3 regions of the Laceyella putida genome follow, and region 2 is predicted to be linked to each of the others. Evidence: riboswitches for the same ligand, from Rfam matches in the RefSeq annotation. Region 2 holds a riboswitch; each other region holds the start of a gene.
What was found. A riboswitch is a leader RNA that binds a small molecule or an ion and turns the genes downstream of it on or off. The one in region 2 is predicted to bind S-adenosylmethionine.
Positions count from the first base shown of each region.

Region 1: it holds a riboswitch for S-adenosylmethionine, as region 2 does, so the genes downstream of both, ACFQNG_RS05800 (aminotransferase class I/II-fold pyridoxal phosphate-dependent enzyme) here and ACFQNG_RS02445 (methionine ABC transporter ATP-binding protein) in region 2, are expected to answer to the same signal.
Region 3: it holds a riboswitch for S-adenosylmethionine, as region 2 does, so the genes downstream of both, ACFQNG_RS12740 (sugar ABC transporter substrate-binding protein) here and ACFQNG_RS02445 (methionine ABC transporter ATP-binding protein) in region 2, are expected to answer to the same signal.

Region 1 is NZ_JBHTBW010000015.1:80,125-87,153, reverse strand. Features, by position in the region: gene leuS (leucine--tRNA ligase) at 1-1,654, shown strand, start outside; gene ACFQNG_RS05810 (helix-hairpin-helix domain-containing protein) at 1,865-2,500, shown strand; gene ACFQNG_RS05805 (ornithine--oxo-acid transaminase) at 2,607-3,800, opposite strand; SAM riboswitch class I at 3,989-4,100, shown strand; gene ACFQNG_RS05800 (aminotransferase class I/II-fold pyridoxal phosphate-dependent enzyme) at 4,187-5,323, shown strand; gene ACFQNG_RS05795 (aminotransferase class I/II-fold pyridoxal phosphate-dependent enzyme) at 5,482-6,642, shown strand; gene dcd (dCTP deaminase) at 7,028-7,029, shown strand, end outside.
Region 2 is NZ_JBHTBW010000006.1:149,013-156,041, forward strand. Features, by position in the region: partial or broken gene ACFQNG_RS02430 (MFS transporter) at 1-450, shown strand, start outside; gene ACFQNG_RS02435 (MetQ/NlpA family ABC transporter substrate-binding protein) at 598-1,389, opposite strand; gene ACFQNG_RS02440 (methionine ABC transporter permease) at 1,539-2,195, opposite strand; gene ACFQNG_RS02445 (methionine ABC transporter ATP-binding protein) at 2,189-3,148, opposite strand; SAM riboswitch class I at 3,239-3,348, opposite strand; gene ACFQNG_RS02450 (sugar transferase) at 3,916-4,557, opposite strand; gene ACFQNG_RS02455 (SDR family oxidoreductase) at 4,780-5,718, opposite strand; gene ACFQNG_RS02460 (LCP family glycopolymer transferase) at 6,311-7,029, shown strand, end outside.
Region 3 is NZ_JBHTBW010000041.1:881-7,909, reverse strand. Features, by position in the region: gene ACFQNG_RS12750 (phosphotransferase) at 1-478, opposite strand, end outside; gene ACFQNG_RS12745 (peptide ABC transporter substrate-binding protein) at 1,328-2,974, opposite strand; SAM riboswitch class I at 3,490-3,646, shown strand; gene ACFQNG_RS12740 (sugar ABC transporter substrate-binding protein) at 3,782-4,909, shown strand; gene ACFQNG_RS12735 (sugar ABC transporter ATP-binding protein) at 4,906-6,408, shown strand; gene ACFQNG_RS12730 (ABC transporter permease) at 6,389-7,029, shown strand, end outside.

The DNA of each region.
Region 1 (7,029 bases), on a different contig from region 2:
CCTCGTGAAAGGCAAGGAGACCGAAGCGGACGTGCTCGCCTTTATCGAGCAGATGAAAAAACAGTCCGAAATCGAACGGACATCCACGGAGGCGGAAAAAGTGGGCCTCTTTACCGGAGCCTATGCGAAACATCCGCTTACGGGAGAAAAGGTGCCCATCTGGGTGGCCAATTATGTATTGCTGGATTATGGCACTGGTGCAGTGATGGGAGTGCCGGCGCATGATGAGAGGGACTTCCAGTTTGCGACCAAATACGCGTTGCCGATCAAGACCGTGATTCAACCGGTGGAAGGTGAAGCGCTGGCTGAGCCATTGGCGGAAGCTTTTACCGAAGACGGGGTGTTGGTCGGCTCGGGGGAATTTGACGGTATGCCAAACCGGCAAGCGTTAAAGGCGATCGCCCAGCACTTGGAAGAGCGGAACCAAGGCGGTTGGACGACGACCTACCGGTTGCGTGACTGGCTCATCTCCCGCCAACGGTATTGGGGTACGCCGATCCCGATCATTTATTGTGATGCGTGCGGCACTGTTCCGGTTCCCAAAGAGCAGTTGCCCGTCATTTTGCCGGAAGATGTGGTGTTTGACGGGAAACGCAATCCGTTGACCACTTCGGATACATTTGTGCATACCACGTGCCCCAGCTGTGGCAAACCGGCGCGCCGTGAAACGGATACCATGGATACGTTTGTTGATTCTTCATGGTACTTTATGCGCTATACCGATGCGAAGAATGAGAACATGCCTTTCTCGCCGGAAAAAGCGGCGAAATGGTTGCCTGTGGATGAGTACATCGGCGGGATTGAACACGCGGTTCTGCATTTGCTCTATTCCCGCTTCTTTACCAAAGTCTTGTATGATGCGGGATTGGTTCATGTGGATGAGCCATTCAAAAGCTTGTTGACACAAGGGATGGTCTTGAAAGACGGCTTCAAGATGTCGAAGTCCAAAGGCAATGTGGTGAGCCCGTTGGAGATCATTGAAAAGTACGGCGCGGATACGGCGCGGCTCTTCATCTTGTTTGCGGCACCGCCGGACCGCGATTTGGAATGGAGCGATGCGGGGGTCGAAGGCAGCTATCGATTCATCAACCGCGTATGGCGGCTGATCGCCCAGCATGAAGCGTTGTTCACGCAAGACATCGCGCCAGGTGGAGAATTGAGCGGAGAAGCGAAAGAGTTGCGTCGCCTGCTGCATCAGACCATCAAAAAGGTAACGGGCGAAATCGGGGAACGCAGCCACTTTAACACGGCCATCAGCGCGATCATGGAATTGGTCAATGGGTTGTACAGTTATCCAGAGCATGCGGATCGCGCCGTGTTGAAGGAAGCGCTGGAAACCCTGGTTGTCTTGCTGGCGCCGTTTGTGCCACACGTGACGGAAGAACTGTGGCAATGGATGGGGAAAGAAGGCAGCGTGCATCGCGTCAGCTGGCCTGTCCATGATGAGCAAGCGTTGGTGTTGGATGAAGTGGAAATAGCGGTGCAGATCAATGGGAAAGTCAGAGATAAATTGGTTGTCGCCACCCAAGCCACCCGTGAGGAAGTGGAGAAACAAGCGTTGGCAACAGAGCGCATTCAGGCGCTGATTGAAGGAAAAACGGTGCGCAAGGTGATTGTGGTGCCGGGTAAACTGGTGAATATCGTGGCGAACTGATCGGGTTTGCCGGAGGAAGGCTCTACCCCAGGTACAGGGGTGGAGCCTTTTTGTTTTCTGACCCTGGACTACCGACGAGTGAACAATAGGCGTTAACCGCAATCATGCAACAGGTTTGTCGAAGAAATTGAATTTCCTCTTGTTTGAATGGGGGGAGAAAAGGTATAGTGGTATTAATTGGAAAATCATGTCGGAGTGTGAGGTTTCATGGTGCATTGGGGTTGGACGCCCAGGGAGAAATGGTTGGCTTTGGCTCTGGGCGGAGTGTTGCTGGTGGGTGGGACGGTCTGGCTGTTTGGACAGGAGGATCGGCCGGAAGAAGCGGGATGGATGGAATATCAGGCTCAAGCGAATGCGCCATCGGAGAAGACGCCGGCAACGGAAGTGGACAAACAGCCAGAAATCGACAAGCAAGAAGTGATCATTGATGTGAAGGGAGCGGTGCATAAGCCGGGAATTTATCATTTTGCCGGAGAGGCGAGGGTTTATGAGGCGCTTAAGCGCGCGGGTGGAGCGAGAGAGGAGGCGGACTTGAGCAAGGTGAATTTGGCGGAGCCGCTTCGAGATGGGATGGTGTTGTATATCCCGAAACAAGGGGAGGAACCGGCATCATTTCCCGGAGGGGGTGTAGCCGCATCAGAGACGTCCGGCGGGAAAATCAATGTGAATACGGCGACCGCGGAAGAATTGGACCAGTTAAATGGGATCGGGCCAAGCAAAGCGGAGGCCATTGTTCGCTATCGTGAGGAACATGGTCCGTTCCGGTCGGTGGAGGAGATCGCGCAAGTTCCTGGCATTGGCGAGAAGACGGTGGAGAAGTTTCGTGAGCAAATCGTGCTGAATTGAAAAAGCGACCCAGGTTATCCTGAGTCGCCAAGTGCAGGTCGATGAACTGTTTTTCATCAAGCGCTCCCATTTCTTTCAAGATCCGCATGAATAAAGTGGGACAGGCTTATTTTGCAATGATTTTGCGCACTTTTTCCAATGCGAGATCCAATTCTGCTTGCGTGATGGTGAGTGGTGGCGCAAAGCGGATCGTGTTGTCATGCGTTTCTTTGCAGAGAAGTCCTTCTTGCATCAGGGCTTCACAGTATGGACGCGCCGCTTCATGCAATTCCATGCCGATGAAGAGGCCTTTTCCGCGCACTTCTTTGATGATGGGGTTCTCTATTTTGCGCAGCTCGTTGATAAAGTACTCGCCCAATTCGCGGGAACGGGTCGGGAGCTCTTCTTCTAACAACACATCCAATGCGGCAATGGCCACGGCGCAAGCGAGCGGGTTACCGCCAAAGGTGGAGCCGTGCGAACCCGGTTCAAAAACACCCATGATTTCTTTGTCGGCGGCGACAGCGGAAATAGGCATGACTCCGCCACCCAGAGCTTTACCCATGATATACATGTCAGGCTTCACGCCTTCCCAATCACAGGCGAAGAGTTGTCCCGTCCGTCCGAAGCCGGTTTGGATCTCATCGGCGATAAAGAGGACATTGTTCTCCCGACAGATTTCACGCGCTTCGCTCAAGAAACCTTCTGGAGGGACAATCACGCCTGCTTCCCCTTGGATCGGCTCCAACATGAAGGCGGCCGTGTTTGGGGTGATCGCTGCTTTAAGCGCTTCCAGATCGCCATAAGGAATCACTTTAAACCCTGGGGTGAGAGGACCGAAACCACGCTTGTATTCATCGTTGGAAGACAGGGAGACGGCGGTGATGGTGCGTCCGTGGAAGTTGTCTTCACATACGATGATTTCCGCTTGGTTGTCAGCGATCTTTTTCACATTGTATGCCCAGCGGCGCGCCGCTTTAATGGCTGTTTCAACCGCTTCCGCGCCAGTGTTCATCGGGAGGACCATTTCTTTGCCGGTCAGTTCTGCCACTTTTTCATAGAACGCTCCCAATTGATCATTGTGGAAGGCGCGGGAAGTGAGCGTGACTTTATCCGCTTGATCCTTCAGGGCTTGAATGAGGCGCGGATGACGGTGACCGTGGTTGAGTGCGGAGTAAGCGCTTAACATATCCATGTAACGATTGCCATCCGCATCTTCCACCCATACTCCCTCCGCTTTGGAAATCACGATCGGCAGTGGATGATAGTTCTTCGCTCCAAATTTATCCGTAAGCTCGATCAATGCTTTGTTTTTAGACATGGATGGTGAACCCCCTTTTAATTTGCCAATCAACCTCATTTTAGGGAATAAAGAGAGCGAAATCAATGAAATGTATACTATTTCACTTACCCGTATAAATAACACGCTTGACGAATAGAAAATGAGTAGGTATAATCAACTTAAGATTGCTGAAAAACAATGGAATCGTGAAAATATGAATATTTATTCTCTTATCAAGAGCGGTGGAGGGACTGGCCCGATGAAGCCCGGCAACCTCGGTGAGCATGTTTCACCGGAAGGTGCCAATTCCTGCAGAACGGAAGTTCTGAGAGATAAGAGAAGATGGTCGCTCAGCCAGAAGAACCTCTTCTCTTATCGAGAAGAGGTTTTTTATTTAAGATTGCCATACAGGGGAGGAAGCACCGATGAGAATAGAAACAAAGTTGGCGCAAATGGGAAACAAAAGGGAACGAAAAACAGGAGCGGTGAACTTTCCTATTTATTTTTCGACGGCCTATGAACATGTTGATGGCGTAAGCACGGGGTATGATTATGCACGTGCTTCCAACCCGACAAGGGAAGTCTTGGAGGAAAGCGTGGCCCAATTGGAAGAAGGCGATGGTGGGTTTGCCTGCAGTTCGGGGATGGCGGCGATTCACACCTTGATGGGACTGTTTGGTCAAGGCGACCATTTGATCGTTTCCTTCGATCTTTATGGCGGGACGTATCGCTTGTTTGAAAAAGTGATGACACGGTACGGGTGTTCCTTCACTTATGTGGATTTGCGTGAGTTAGAGGACATTCGGCGGGCCATTCAGCCGAATACCAAAGCGATTTTCATAGAATCGCCAACCAATCCGCTGATGTGCGTGACGGATATTGAGGCGGTATGCAAGCTGGCCAAGGCCCACGGGTTATTAACCATTGTTGACAACACGTTTATGACGCCTTTTTTGCAACGACCCCTTACCTTGGGCGCCGATATCGTGTTTCATAGCGCGACCAAGTATTTGGGCGGGCATAACGACGTTTTGGCGGGCTTGATCGTAACCAAAGGCGAAGCGCTTACGGAGCAGGTTGCCTTTTTGCAAAAGGCGATTGGCGCGGTCTTGGGACCCTTGGACTGTTGGTTGTTGATGAGGGGGATGAAAACCCTGGCGCTTCGCATGAGGCAACATCAAGCCAACGCGCAGGCGATTGCGGCGTTTTTGCATAACCATCCCGCCATTGAAACTGTGTTTTATCCGGCATTGGATGTGCGGAGCAAAACCTTGCTTGATGCGCAAGCGGATGGTTATGGTGGTATGTTGTCATTCCGCTTGAAACGAAAAGAGTGGGTGCAACCAGTTCTCAACTCTTTGAAGATTATCACTTTTGCCGAAAGTCTTGGTGGAGTGGAGAGTTTGATCACTTATCCGGCGACGCAAACCCATGCCGATATTCCGGTCGAGATCAGGGAGAAAGTGGGCGTATGTGACCGATTGTTGCGTTTGTCCGTGGGAATTGAACATGGAGAAGACTTGATTGCCGATTTGGCGCAAGCATTGGCACAAGTGGGGTGATTGGGCGGAGTCGCCTAAAAGAGGAGAGGAAACTCCGTCAACCCCGCAAATACGCTCGTTAAGAAGAGGAGAGGAAACTCTGCCAAGCGGAGTATAGTCCTTCTAACCTCGCAAATTACGCTCGCTAAGAAGGACTTATATGAAAGGATGAGGATGAGATGAGATTTGAAACCAAACTGTTGCACAATGGAAATGAGATTGATCCATATACGGGAGCGGCCAGCATCCCTATGTACCAAGCGTCGACCTTTCATCAATTTTCGATCGATCAACCGGGAGAATTTGATTACGCCCGTTCGGGCAATCCCACCCGCAAAGCGCTCGAAGAGACCATCGCCCAGCTGGAAGGAGGGTGTAAAGGCTTTGCTTTCGCCTCTGGCATGGCGGCCATCTCAACGGTTTTTCTTCTCTTCTCGCGCGGTGACCACCTGATTGTCTCCCAAGACGTGTACGGCGGCACCTACCGCGTGCTGACCAAGGTGTTTGAGCGGATGGGCATTGAAACGAGCTTTGTGGACACAACGGATCTGGAACAAGTGGTTCAGGCCATCCAGCCCCATACCAAAGCGATCTATATCGAGACGCCATCCAATCCGTTGCTCAAGGTGACGGACATCAGAGGGATTGTCAACATCGCCCAAGCGCATGGTTTCCGCACGATTGTGGACAACACCTTCCTTACCCCGTATTTCCAACGCCCGTTCAGTTTGGGTGTGGATATCGTCATCCATAGCGCGACGAAATTCATTGCGGGGCACAGCGATGTGATCGCGGGATTGGTTGTGGTCAAAGATGAAGACTTGGCAGAAGAATTGTCATTGTTGCAAAACTCATTCGGGGCGATTCTGGGTGTGCATGATGCCTGGTTGGTGCTGAGAGGGATCAAAACGCTGAAAGCGCGGATGGAGTTGTCTACGCGAAGCGCGGAAAAAGTCGCCTTGTGGCTGCAACAGCATCCGGGTGTGGAGCGGGTGTACTACACCGGGTTGCCGTCCCATGAAGGCCACTATTTGCAAGATGCGCAAGCCAGCGGGCACGGAGCGGTCCTATCTTTTGACCTGGGCAGCAAAGAACGGGTGCGCCAGCTGTTGGATCATGTCAAGTTGCCGATCGTGGCGGTCAGCCTGGGCGCAGTTGAAAGCATCTTATCTTATCCCGCGCTGATGTCCCACGCTTCCATGCCGCCAGAAGTTCGGCAAAAGCATGGAATCACTGACGGGTTGTTGCGCCTGTCGGTCGGTTTGGAAAGCGCCGACGATTTGATTGAAGATTTGGCGCAGGCGCTCGAATCTCGCTTAACGATTGCCGTGGGCAAATAAAATGCGGATCGATGGCCTACATAGACAAAATGAGCAGACGGATGCCTCCTTTCAGTTGAGGACATGCAAGATCATGATAAACCCAAAAGGAGTAAGATTTTTGAAAGCGAAGTGACTGGGAGCTGTTAATCAAGCGGAGTGCCGAACGAAGGAAGAAAGCGGGCAACGGAGCGATAGCGACAACGAAAGTGGTTGTTGCAGCGCCAAAGTTCGGCGACGGAGTTACTTACCGATAAGCGACCAAGGAACGAAGACTCAAAAATCGACTCCGGGGCCACTTAGTTAGCCTGTCGATTGCCTCCTTTCAGTTGGGGGCATTTTTCTTTTTAGTTGATTTATGTACAATGATAAAGGAATATCTAGTTCAGAGAAGGAGTTACTGAAGAT
Region 2 (7,029 bases):
TCGGGTGTCATCCTGGGCTTATTTGCCGGGTTCGTCCTGTTCACTATCCTGTTCTTCATTGCGGAAGCAAAAGCACAAGAGCCCATCATCTCATTCCAGATGTTTAAAGTCCGTCTGTTCTCCACCAGTACGGCTGTGGGGATTTTCTCTGGGGCCGCCTTTATCGCCGCTACCATGTATATCCCTCTGTTCGTGCAAGGGGTAACGGGTGGAACAGCCACTAACTCTGGCTTGATTCTATTGCCCATGATGCTCGGAACAGTTGTGGGCGCGCAAGCTGGCGGTTTTTTATCAACGAAAACCAATTATCGCAGTATTGTTTCCGGTGCGCTGCTCATTTTCGTCGTGGGAGTATTCCTGCTGGGTACCCTGACGACAGAGACTCCTAAATATATGTTAACCATCTACATGATTCTGGTCGGGATTGGACTTGGTCCAACCTTCTCGGTCGACAAAGCGAAACCCGACGGCGTAAAGAAACCACACCCTGCTGGATAAGCCGCATCATGAACAAGAAATGGGTCCCCTCTTGGGACTCGTTTTTTATTAACAAAGAGCCACACACCGACTCATATCGCGATGTGTGGCTCTTCTGCATTAGAATGCGGGCACGACGGCTCCGTTATATTTTTTGTTGATGAAGTCTTTCACTTTTGGGGAAGTGAGTGCTTTGGCCAACTTTTGAATGCGCGGATCGTTTTCTTTCCCTTTTTTCACGGCCAACACGTTCACGTATGGAGACTCTTTGTCCTCAATGAACAGCGCATCCTTGAGCGGATTCAACTTCGCTTGCAAGGCATAGTTGGTATTGATCACAGCGATGTCCACTTGATCCAGCATGCGGGGCAAAGTTGCTGATTCCAACAGCTTAAATTGCAGGTTTTTGGGATTTTCTTTGATGTTTTTCAGCGTTTTATCCCCTACACGATTGTCCAGCTTGATCAGCTTGTTTTGATCCAACAGAAGCAAGACCCGGGTGATTTCGCTGGTTGCGTTCGGCAGGGCGACAGTGGCCCCGTTTTTCAGTTCGCTTACGCTTTTGATTTTGCGGGAGTAAGCGCCCATCGGTTCGATGTGCACACCCACCACTTTCACCAAATGATAGCCTTTTTCTTTATTGGTTGCTTCCATCCATGGAACATGTTGGAAGAAGTTGGCGTCAATTTGGCCTTCTTCCACGCTTTTGTTTGGCAATACATAATCTTGGAACGCTTGGATTTTCAATTCAACCCCTTGCTTTTCCAGTTCAGGCTGCACAAACTTGAGAATCTCTTCATGAGGTACTGGTGATGCCCCAACCGTCAATACTGCCGACTCTTCTTTTTGGCCGCAACCCACGCCAACCGCGGCGACCAACGCGACCAAACCAGCCGCGATCCATTTTTTTATTTTCACCTAGATTTCCTCCTTTATTTTGCATCCATTTCAAAATAATTTGATTGGATTAGGTGATTTTACAGCGAACCGCTCAGGAGACCCGCTGCAAGCGTTCCCTTCCCAAGCGGTTGAACCGCTGATAAATCCCTTTCCAATGCCCTTTATCGTTTGTCTAACCGACGGACCAACCAATCGCCAAGCATTTGGATGATCTGCACCATGACGATCAGCACCAAACCACACACATACAACATCCCATCGTTAAACGATTGGAAACCGTAGCGGAAGGCCGCGTCACCCAATCCGCCGCCGCCCACGATCCCGGCCATCGCCGAAAAACTGATCAGGGACACGCAGGTTACCGTCAAACCGGAGACAATGGCCGGCAACGCTTCCGGCAACAATACTTTCCATACAATGTTGAAGCGGGAAGCTCCCATCGCCTGGGCCGCTTCAATCACCCCACGGTCAATCTCGCGCAAGGCGGTCTCCACCATCCTGGCGTAAAAAGGTGCCGCGCCGGCAATCAAAGGAACGGTTGCCGCGGTAGGCCCAAGCGTGGTGCCCACCAAGAATTCCGCGACCGGGAATAAGAAGAGTACGAGGACAATAAACGGTACCGCGCGGAATATGTTCACAATCGTTCCCAAAATTCGTTGCACCCAAACACTTTCCCAAAAATAACCCCGGTCCGTGATGGTGAGCAACACGCCGAGCGGGATGCCCAAGAGTGCCGTAAATAGTGTGGATATGCCCACCATGTATAGCGTTTCACCGGTTGCTTGCCACACTTGATTCCAATCGATGCTGGTCAACATGGGGCCTCACCTCCACTGAGCTGGTTTCGCACAGCTTGAACCTGTTCCGCCGTGCCGACCACTTTGACGCGCACACGGTCATCCTGAGCCCCTGTAATCGCTCCACTGATGATGCTAAAGTGAATCCCTTGCTCTCTGGCCAGTTTCCCCAACTTGACCACTTCACTCGGATTTAGCTCAATGATCTCGCCTGACGCATCATCCGTCTCCGCAAACAGCTCTTGAACAAACTTTTTTGTCAGCGAATGCTTCGGTTGGCTAAAGATGGCCTCAACCGTTCCCGATTCCACCACTTGGCCATTTTCCATTACCGCCATCTTATTGCAAATCTGGCGCACCACACTCATCTCGTGTGTAATCAACACCAGGGTAATCCCCATCTCGCGATGGATTTCCTTCAGCAACTGCAAGATGGAAGCGGTCGTCTCCGGATCGAGTGCCGATGTGGCTTCATCGCACAACAGGATATCGGGTTGATTGGCTAAAGCCCGGGCGATCCCGACCCGTTGCTTTTGCCCCCCGCTCAACTGGGACGGATATGCCTCGGCCCGTTCGGCCAATCCCACTCTTTGCAACAGCTCGTCCACACGCTGGCGAATCTCTTCTTTTGGCACCCCGGCAATCTCCAGCGGAAACGCCACATTTTCCCGTACCGTCCGCGACCAGAGCAAATGAAAATGTTGAAAAATCATGCCGATCTTCAACCTCGCCTTGCGCAATTCCCTTTCCGCCAGATTGGAAATTTCCTTCCCATCCACCACGACCTTGCCGGTTGTCGGTGATTCCAGCCCATTGATCAAACGCAGCAGTGTCGATTTACCAGCTCCGCTATATCCAACAATGCCGAAGATGTCGCCCCGGTCAACCGTCAGTGTCACACCATCCAGTGCCGTCACGGCCGGGCCCTTGTCACGCGCCGGATATGTTTTGCTTACCTTTTCAATCTGAATCATCGGGATTCACCACCTTTTTTAGAGAAATAAAAAATCCCTTCGGCTCTGAAGATGGCTAAGAAGGGATACGTCTTTATCGGACACACCTTTCTCTCATCTGCCAGAACGAATCTCTGCAGGACTTGGCACCTTTCTGTTGTCAGATCAGATGGTTGCCGAGGGTTCATCGGGCCTGTTCCCTACCCCTCTCTCGATAAGAGAATGTTGCTTTATTCAGTTAATAACATTTCAAAACAACTATCGAGATATAAATTAACATATAAAAACCAACTATGTCAATAAATATTTACAATTGGTATATTTTAAAAGTGCCGATGGCATGGCTTGGCGGGTTTGCGACCATCGGTACCCTGCTTTGGAGAGCAGTAACGGTCACCTTTGTTACAAACCACCCCCTTCGCTTCACATATTTATCACATTTTTACCACGAGATTACATTTAGATAACAAAACGATCACTTCCCACTAAAACCCCTGGCGCTGGCGTATAATAAGGATACATCCTCAATTTGAACCGATGGAGGTGCCCAACATGGAATACACGGTTGTCGGAAAATCGTTTTGGATCGGAGTGTTAAACGCTTCATGTTTAAGTGTCCCGTTGTGGCTTCTCTTTTACTTCGCCCTTAAGCTGATTTTCTAATGAAACCACGTCGTTGGTGCACCTAATCGCAATGGAATCTGAGCTGACTTTGGGAGCGATAAGCTCATTTGTATAAAAAACGGGTGACTTTTGCCGTCGAAAAGCAAAGGCCACCCGTTTCTGCATTAGCGAGCTCCATTTCCGGAAATCACGATCCAAACCGTTTTAAACAGAATCTGCAAATCCATCTTAAACGATTGATTTCTGATATATTCCATGTCCAGTTCCAACTTCTCAGCAGGGGTTGCTTCATAACCGCCGTTCACTTGCGCCCAACCGGTCAACCCGGGTTTCACCATCAGGCGCTTTTTGAATCCGGGAATCTCCTTGTCAAATTGCTCGGTGAACATCGGACGTTCCGGACGCGGGCCAATCAGGCTCATGTCTCCGCGCAGGATATTGATCAACTGCGGCAGTTCATCAATCCGGGTTTTGCGGATAAACTGACCTACGCGAGTCACGCGCGGATCATTTTTGGCTGCCCACTGCGGTCCATTTTTTTCTGCATCGGTGCGCATCGAACGCAACTTGATGATGTTAAACGTTTTGCCGTTTAAGCCAACCCGCTCCTGTTTATAGAAGATTGGACCCGGCGATTCCAATTTGATCGCAATTGCCGTCAAGATCAGCACTGGTAGGGTAAAGAGCAACAACCCGATGGAGAAAAGAATTTCAAATGCACGCTTAAACACCAAATAGAAAGAGGTTGTTTGAGCTTTTCCAGAGAATGCGCGCGAATTGCTCTCGTAGGCCATTTTTGAACTCATCCGCAATCCACTCCTGCTGTATATGGTATCGAAATCACAATTATTTTTCAGCTATCAACTAACTTTACAAAAATGACAGTAACATTACAGCAATGTTTCAAACCGATTACTGTAACCAAGTATACTGTAATCTTTCTGCATTGACAATAGCCGAATTGTGAAAAATGAGATCCCCGCGGCCTCATTTTTATGCATGGGGTATTGCGGCTTCTTCCTTATTGTTTACTGTTCTTTGTCCATTTTACGATATTCATCTTGGTAATATTCGTAGGTTTTGCGTAATCCTTCCGCCAAACTTACCTTTGGTTCCCAAGCGAGCACACGGCACACTTTTTCGTTGTTGAAGTAACTGTGCTTAATATCGCCCGCCCGGTCTGGACCATAATTCACCTCATGTTTCACTCCGGATATGTCATCAAAGAGGCGAATCACTTCATTGAGCGAAGTGCTTACGCCCGTTCCCACATTCAGCACTTCGCCGTCCCCCTTCTCGATCGCGTTGATGTTGGCCCGCGCGATATCCTCCACGTAGATGTAGTCGCGCGTTTGTTCCCCATCGCCAAAGATGGTGAGCGGCTCGCGCTTCAGCACCTTATCGATAAAGATGGAGATCACGCCCCCCTCGCCGCGTGGATCCTGGCGCAACCCATATACGTTGGCATAACGCAAAATCGTGTATTTCAACCCATACAGATGATGATAAACCGACAGATAGTGCTCCACAGTATACTTGGAGATGCCGTAACCGGACAATGGGCCAATCGGATGCTTTTCATCGACGGGCAGATAAGCCGGCGTTCCGTACACCGCGGCCGATGAAGCGTAAACCACCTTCTTCACCCCCGCTTTGCGGCACCCCTCCAGCAGATTGATGGAACCCAAAATGTTGATCTTGGCATCGAGGGCCGGATTTTCCACAGATGTATTCACATGGATTTGGGCCGCTTGGTGAATGACGACTTCCGGCCGCTCTTGTTCCAATACGGCATGCAAATCCGCGCTTGTGATATCCACGTTATAAAAAACGGCTTCTGCGTTTACTTGATTCTCTTTTCCGGAAGAAAGATTATCCACAATCACAACTTGATCGCCACGCGCAATCAACTGATCAACGATATGAGAGCCGATAAATCCAGCTCCCCCTGTCACTAACACTTTCATCGGATGGACCCCTCTCTTGAGTAGACTAAGTTTGCTGACAAAGTGGCCCTGGAGTCGATTTTTTGAGTCTGCGTTCCATGGTCGCCTCAGTAGGAAATAGCTCCCAGTAACGAAGCTTTCACCCACAGGGTACCGGCAAAAATCTTCCTCCTCTAGGGCTATCCTGAATAGACTCTATGTAGGTCTGGTTCTTCTGGAAGCCATTTCAAATCGATTTTTAAGCAACTGAGAAGAGATTGAAGCTCCAAAACCTTTTTCCCTTTCGCAAAACCCGTGACGAGGCGTCTCCCGGGAAAAGGTTTCCCGCCATCCACTCCTTTTGAAATAACCTCTAGATTATCTTACCAACAGAAGATGGAAGAAGCAAAGGTAGCAACTGGATGGCCGTTCCGAACTCGGAAGTCCGGAAAATCCGCATCATGGAGTGTCCATCCCGCTTCTTGCCACATTTTCCCCAACTTCGGCCAATGATCACTCATCATTTTCTTCTGGGACGACAAGCCTTGGACAAAATTGAGGAATATTTGAACAAAGGTACGGAACATTATATAATGGTGAACATACCAATTGTTGGAAAAGAGGAGAAATGAACGTGAAACGATGGTTGCTGCGCTTGCTCTCCACCTTTATCCTTGCCATGATGCTGGCCATCGGTTATTACGGCTATCACATCTGGTCGGCGGCGAAACGGCTGTATGAACCGCCCAAATTATCAAAATCGGCTTTGCGTTCGGAGCCGGTCGATATTGCGAAAGACCCGGTCGCCCTGTTGTTTTTGGGTGTGGATGAGCGCCAGGGAGATCGGGGCCGCTCCGATTCCATCATCGTGGCGACGACGAACCCAGGGCGGAAAAGCGTGGTGCTGACCAACATTCCCCGCGATACGTTGGTCAAGATCCCCGGGAGGCTGGGGCGGGATAAAATCAACCACAGTTACGCCTACGGTGGGATTGAATTGACGCGGAAAACGGTGGAACATTTTCTCCAAATTCCCATTGACGGATATGTGAAAGTGAATATGCAGGGCCTGAAGGAGATCGTTAATGAATTGGGCGGCATCGAGGTGGACGTGCCTTTTACATTCCATTACAACGGGTACCTATTTAAAAAAGGGAAAATGCATGTGAATGGGGATCAGGCTCTTGCCTTCGCCCGGATGCGCAAAAATGATCCCAGCGGCGACTTTGGAAGGATGAAACGGCAACAGGAGTTGATCCGCGGGATTATCCATAAAGGAACCACACTCCATTCTCTCACCAATCTCGCCAACATCTTGGAACAGCTGGGCGGCAACATCAAAACAGACATCTC
Region 3 (7,029 bases), on a different contig from region 2:
TTTGGTTTTCCCATTTTTTCCGGATGCGCGCCTTATCGGGCGTCCAATAAAGGGGAGTGGGTGGAATGGCGCTTAACGCCTGATGCAATTTCCCCAACTCTCGGCCCAGTGAAAACATTTGCCCATGGCCCGCCTGACCCGGCGGCACGTTGCTTCCGCTCATGGTCTCCAAGACGGTAAAGACTTCGCCTTGACTGGATGTCATTAAATACCCTCCATCAAACGAGTGAATCTTCGGACATCGAATACCTTGTTTTTGAACGGCTTCCTGAATGGAGAGCGCAGTTTTGACAAACGACAGTTTGCCGCTGTAGCGCGCCGGATGGTACTGTTTGACAAACACGGTTGTGCGATCATCAAAAGTGACAATCCATTTGAGATTGAGAAGACCCCGATGGACTGTTTCAAAATCAGCGATCTCTTTGGCAAAAAGTTCTTCCACCCGTTGAAAAATATCTTCACGAATTCGTTGGTTCATTTGCTTCCTCCTCTTGATCAGATCGTTCTCCATTCCCAGACCGCGCGAAAGAGATGATTGCGGCCGTTTTGCAGAAGCGGCAAGGCGGCGATTGATCACCGAAAATTCGGACAAAACAGGCGCGATGAACATAAAAGACCCCTGCTATAAAAATAGGATGATGGTTGGTTCCGACGTCCTTCGCCCATATCGATCATCTCCATCAGACCAAGGATAACAAATACATTCGTTTATCAAAAAAAGCCGTTGATCCTGTGACAGGATTTTCCGGCTTTTTTACGTGAAAATGAAAAAACGAAGCACACAGGCTTCGGGGGCAGACTTTATCATCAGAATAACTCAAAGGAAAGAAAAAGTCTATTCTTTTTTTGCGATCTCCCTTATATTTTTAATGTCGCTTCCAACAGCCTGCAAACACGGAAACCCGGGAGGTGATGATGTTTCAAGTCCGAAGGGTTATGCGGATCAACAGCCGTACCGAAAAGCGCAAGAGAGTTTGCCTGCCTTGACGCATTAGTCCTATCCTGCGGACCGGCTGCAGCATTTCACCGATCCGCAGGTGCTTCTGGATTCCAGTGCACGCGCTTCCCTGCCTCCTGAAGTGCTACTCGGGCTTCAAAACGTATTTAGCCATGCCTTAAACCATGTGTTCTCAGTCGGGGTGATCTTTATCTGTATCGCTCTGGTCGCAAGTGTTTTTATGGGGAACGCCCGCTTGGTCAACCCGGCTGAAAGGATGAACACATCGCAAGAAAAGATGATGCAGAAATCATAAACCCGTTAAGCGGCGACCATATATAAAGCCAGTCTCTCAAGTCAAACTGAGAAACTGGCTTGCCCATCATGTCGCTATTGGCTTTCTGCTTTGTCGCCGATGGATGCCCATTTGAGGTCATATTCCGCCCCATACGGATGGCGATGCAGATTCTTCACATACGGTTTTTGCAAAAAGGAGTTCACTTCATAGTACAGGGGAACAATCGCCGCCTGTTGGCCCGAACCCGTGCCGACAAGAAGTTTTTCCGCTTGAATCATCGTGTCTGTCTTCTCTTTTTGCGACGTGGTTGATTTGGCCTTTTTGATCAGTTGGTCAAAAGTCGGGTTTTTAAATTTCATATAGTTCAGCTTGGAGTTGGCTGTCCATATTTCCAAGAAGCCAATCGGATCGCTGTAATCGGCGAACCAGCTGGACATGGTCATGTCAAACTCGCCTTTCAGTTCATAAGCCACTTTGTTTTTCCGGGGAAGGGCATTCAACTTGATCTCCAACCCCAACTTTTCTTTCAATTGCTCTTTGATGGAAATGGCCACATTGCTCCGCTGATCGTTAAAACAAAGCATGACAATGGAATCCGGCGGGCGGGACAAGCCCAATTCCTTCAAGCCTTTATTGAAATACGCCTGGGCCAAGGCCGTATCGTGCTTGACAATCTCCCCGCCGGCAAGCTTGCGGAAAGATTGGGCCCCTTCTGTCATGGCGGGCGGAATCAACGCCCCTGCCGGTTTGGATCCATCTTTCAATACGGTTTCCACGATTTCGTTGCGGTCGACCGCCAAGCTGATCGCGCGCCGGATATTCGCATTCTTGAAAAATGATTTGGTTTCGTTCATCAGCAAATATTGGGAAGAAGCCAATTCCAGGTTAGTATAATCCTTGGTTTGCTTATAGGCGTAAACAAACTCGGAATCGATTTTGGTCGTGTCAGCCTCTCCGGCATTGTACAGATTGATCCTTTTGGACGTTTCCGCCTGGACGACCACGTCAACCTGTTGAAGCTGAACGGTATCCCGGTCCCAATAGGTTTCATTTTTGACCAAAGTCACTTGTGTCGGCGTGATGGATTGGATGATGAACGGACCGTTATAAACCATTTTGTCCGGGGTTTTTGTGTACTCATCCTTATACTTTTCCACAATGTCTTTTCGTAGCGGAAAATAGGTGGATTGCGTGGTCAAGCTCAAAAAGTGGTGTTCCGGTTGTTTCAACCGCACCTCCAGCGTTTTTTCATCAAGCGCCTTCACTTTCACTTGACTTGCCGATCCGGTGCCTTTGTTGTATTCCTCCGCACCGGCGATGGGATAAAGAATATAGGCGTACTCCGATTTGGTTTTCGGGTCTAACGCCCGCTTCCAGGCGTATTCAAAATCATGCGCCGTCACCGGCTCTTCGTCACTCCATTCAGCGTCATCACGCAATTTGAACGTGTACGTTTTTTTGTCCGGGCTGATCTTCACCTCTTCGGCCATTCCGTTGACGAGGCGATTGTTCGGTCCCAGTCGCATCAATCCTTCATTCACGTTGTACAAGACGTTCCAAGAAACGATATCCACATACTTGGCGCTGTCCAAGCTGGAAATCTGATTGCTTTCAGTAATGCGCAATATTTTGTTTTCGGAAGGGCCCTCTTGGGAATCGATCCACGGAATGCTACAGGAAGTTAATAAAGACATGGCCAACATGACAACAAAGATGGTTAAAAAGCCCTTTATCCGCATGATTTCCTCCTTCGAAACAAAGTGAATAATTATACCGATAAATGAATATATTTGATTTTATTCATTCAACACAATAAAGTAAAGTAATTTTGTTATACCAATTTATGATAAAAACATGGATAATTAAGTATTTATTAATAAAATGAAAATAATATTAACAAATCAAGTAAGATCATTCCTGACAAACGGGGACCTGCCCATAATCAAGCGGTCCCCAAAAACAAACAGCCTATCTTCATAACGATCACGTTATAAGAATATAGGCTTTTTTCATTTTCTCCCTCCCCTCGGAGCAGGCCATAGGGAAAGTCTCCGCGTTGGGTAAAGACGGGGGCCGCCGCGCCAAGTCGGCAACCAGTGAAGTGATGGTTGGACGAACAGGAACCTTTTCCTTGTCACGGGAACAGGCAAAGGTCATTGACATTTTAATTTGCAGGCATTATCATTTCACTAATAAATAATATCCGTTATTATTTATCGGATTAATTGATTTAAACAATTGCATACGTTGAAGTCTCTTATTGCGAGAAGGTGGAGGGAATGGCCCGATGAAGCCCAGCAACCGACTGTAATACCATTGTGAAATGGGGCACTCCGTAAGGGGCCGCGGTGAACAGCCGCGCAAGGCACGGTGCTAAATCCTGCAAAAACGTTTGTTTTGCGAGATAAGAGGCAAGGAAATCGTGTTCCGAGCCTCTGATTGAAGGGGCTCTTTTTTATGCCAACCTCCCCCTCATGCGCAATAAAAAGAACATCATTCATTTTCCCATCATTCAGTAAATGGGAAAAAAAGGAGGAGGATTTTTCATGAATAGTTTCAAGTCATTTTTGATCATTCTGATGACGGCTGCGCTCCTGGTGGCCGGCTGCGCCAATGAGCAAGATCGCGTCGCCCGGCAAAAAAACAACCATCCTGCGGGACAGATAAAGTCGACATCCCCTGCGGCCGCCTCTGGCGAGATTCCTAACAAGGTTAACAAGCCGTTAAAGATCGCGGCCATCACTCAATTATCCATCGGCACGTTTTCTTCGCAATATATAGCGGGTGTCACCGAACAAGTCAAGGCGTTCGGCGGAGAAGTACAAGTATATAACGCCGACAATGACCTGTCGAAAATGGCCTCATATGTTGACACCGCCGTAAACCAGAAAGTGGATGGCATCCTCTTGGACCATGGCCGAGCAGACGCGTTGGCGCCCAGTGTAAAAAAAGCGGTGGCCGCCGGAATTCCGGTTGTTTCCTTTGACAGTGATCTGGACATTCCGGGCGTCACCGTGATCGACCAAGATGATTACAGCCTAGCTTGGAACTCCCTGCGCACCATGACCCAAGATTTAAACGGAAAAGGAGAGATCGTGTATATCTGGGTGGGGGGTTTTGCACCGATGGAACGCCGCAATGTGATCTATGAAGCTTTTCAAAAACGGTATCCCCATATCAAGGAAGTGGCCCGTTTCGGAAACGCCAGTTCCAACACGGCCCTGGACACGCAATCTCAAATGGAGGCAATTTTAAAAAAATACCCCAACAAAGGGGATATTGACGCGGTGTTTGCGCCTTGGGACGAGTTTGCCAAAGGGGCGACCCGCGCCATTCAACAAGCGGGGCGAACGGAAATCAAGGTATACGGCATTGATCTCAGCGACGAAGATTTGCAATTCATGCAAAGTCTCAACAGCCCTTGGGTGGCCACCGCCGCGACGGACCCAGCAGAAGTGGGTCGGCTTCAGGTTCGATTCCTTTACCAAAAAATCGCCGGTGAATCGACACCGCAAGTGTACAGCATCCAACCCCATTTGGTGGAAAAAAGATGGTTGCCCACCGATCGGAAAGTTTCCATGAAGGATATTGGCAAGGTGATAAACGGATGGGGGCAATCCGATGCCGGAACTTCCCCATGGATGAAAAAATTGACAGAGGCGAATAAAAAATGACGGCATTAACATTAAAGCAAATCTCCAAATCATTTCATAACCATCCCGTCTTGCACCAAGTGGACTTCTCGGTTCAACCCGGGGAAGTCCACGCCCTCATCGGGGTTAACGGGGCCGGGAAAAGCACGTTGGTGAAGATCCTGTCAGGCGACATTCAAAAAGATCACGGATCGATTCGATTGGGTGAGCGTGACCTGGACATCCGCTCACCCATGGACGCCAAGCGGGAAGGGATCAGCATCGTGGTGCAGGAGGTGGACACCGCTCTCATCCCCACCCTTTCCGTGGCCGAAAATGTAACGATCGACGAATGCCTGCACGGCCCTTCCTTCTTTTCTTGGAAAAAGAGAAAACAAACGGCCCGAACACTCCTTTCGGAAGTGGGCATCCATTTGGCTGTGGACAAATTAGTCTCATCCTGCACCTTGGCCGAAAAGCAGATGATTCTGATCGCCCGGGCGATTGCCGGTCAGGTCAAGTTCCTGATATTGGACGAACCGACGGCGCCTTTGAGTGAAGTGGAAACAGCCACACTCTTTCAAGTCATCCGCCGACTGACGGACCGCGGTGTCGGCATCGTCTACATTTCCCACCGCTTAAACGAAATCAAAACCATTTCCGATCGGTTGACCATCCTGCGCGACGGCAAGGTCATCACGACCCAAAACACGAGCGAAATGGAACACGAAGAGATGATTCGCGCAATGCTCGGCAAAACGTTCTCTCCTTCCTCCGCCACGCCACACAAAAAGTTGGGCAAACCCTTAGCGGAAATCAACCAATTTCATGTTCACTCAACCGGCCAAACGCTCTCTCTCACTGTCTATGAAGGGGAAATCGTGGGCATTGCGGGACTGGTTGGAGCAGGCAAAACAGAAACGGCCCGCGCTTTGTTTGGGGCGGACCCCCATGACGGGACGTGGACGATCAAGGGAACCTCCCACCCGATTCAAAATCCGCAACAAGCGATTCGGGCGGGCATCTGTTTGATTCCCGAAGAACGGAGAAAAGAAGGCGTTTTGGTTGATTTCCCCGTCGTACAAAATTTGACACTTCCCAGCATCCGAAAACTTTCTCCCAAGGGTTGGATTAACCGGCGGAAAGAAATCTTGTTCGCTGAAGGGTTGATTGAGCGCTTGGGCATAAAAACCCCCTCCCCCTTCCATTCGGTGCGGCGGCTAAGCGGAGGAAATCAACAGAAAGTATCCATTGGCAAATGGCTGGACACCCACAGCCACTTGGTTATTTTTGATGAACCCACCAAAGGCATCGATATCGGGGCCAAGGAAGACGTCTTTCAACTGATCCGCGAACTGGCCCGCCAAGGGAAGGGAATTATTTACTTCACCAGTGAATTTTCCGAGTTGTTGACCATCGCGGACCGCATACTCGTCATGGACCATGGGCAGTTCGTTTCCGAATGGAAAAACGAAGAGGCGACGATGGAAAAATTGATGCATGCAGCGACAGGAGGTTATTATGGAACAAGCGCTCAATAAACGGAAAACACTCAAAAACGGAAAACAAACCACCGGACTGGCGGCCTCTTTTTTGCACCGATATGGAACGCTGCTGGTGATCTTATTGACAATCCTGGTCTTCAGCTTAACGAACGAGAAGTTTTTAACTTATCAAAATTTCACCGATATCTTGCGGTCGATCTCCATCATCACTTTGCTCTCCATCGGAATCACCCTCTCCCTGATTGTGGGTGGGTTTGACCTGTCCGTCGGCTCAACTGCCAGCCTCGCCACCGTCACCAGTGCGATCGTGCTGGTCTGGTACCGGCAGGAAACATGGGCGGCCATCCTTGTCCCTCTCTGCATTGGGATCATTATCGGTTTACTCAATGCTCTATTGGTGGTCAAAATCAAAATCCCCGATATGCTGGCCACGTTGGCCGTGATGTATATCATCAATGGGTTGCATTTGACCTGGACCAAAGGTTATTCCATTTACAACAATATGCCGTTGGGCGACGGAACCACCGCACCGGGTCAATTTTTGCCCTCGTTTTTATTCATCGGCCAGGGAGAACTGGGGAATGTCCCTTTTCCGGTGATCTTCATTCTCATCCTTGTCGCTCTCGTCCATGTCATCCTCAACCACACGCGTTTTGG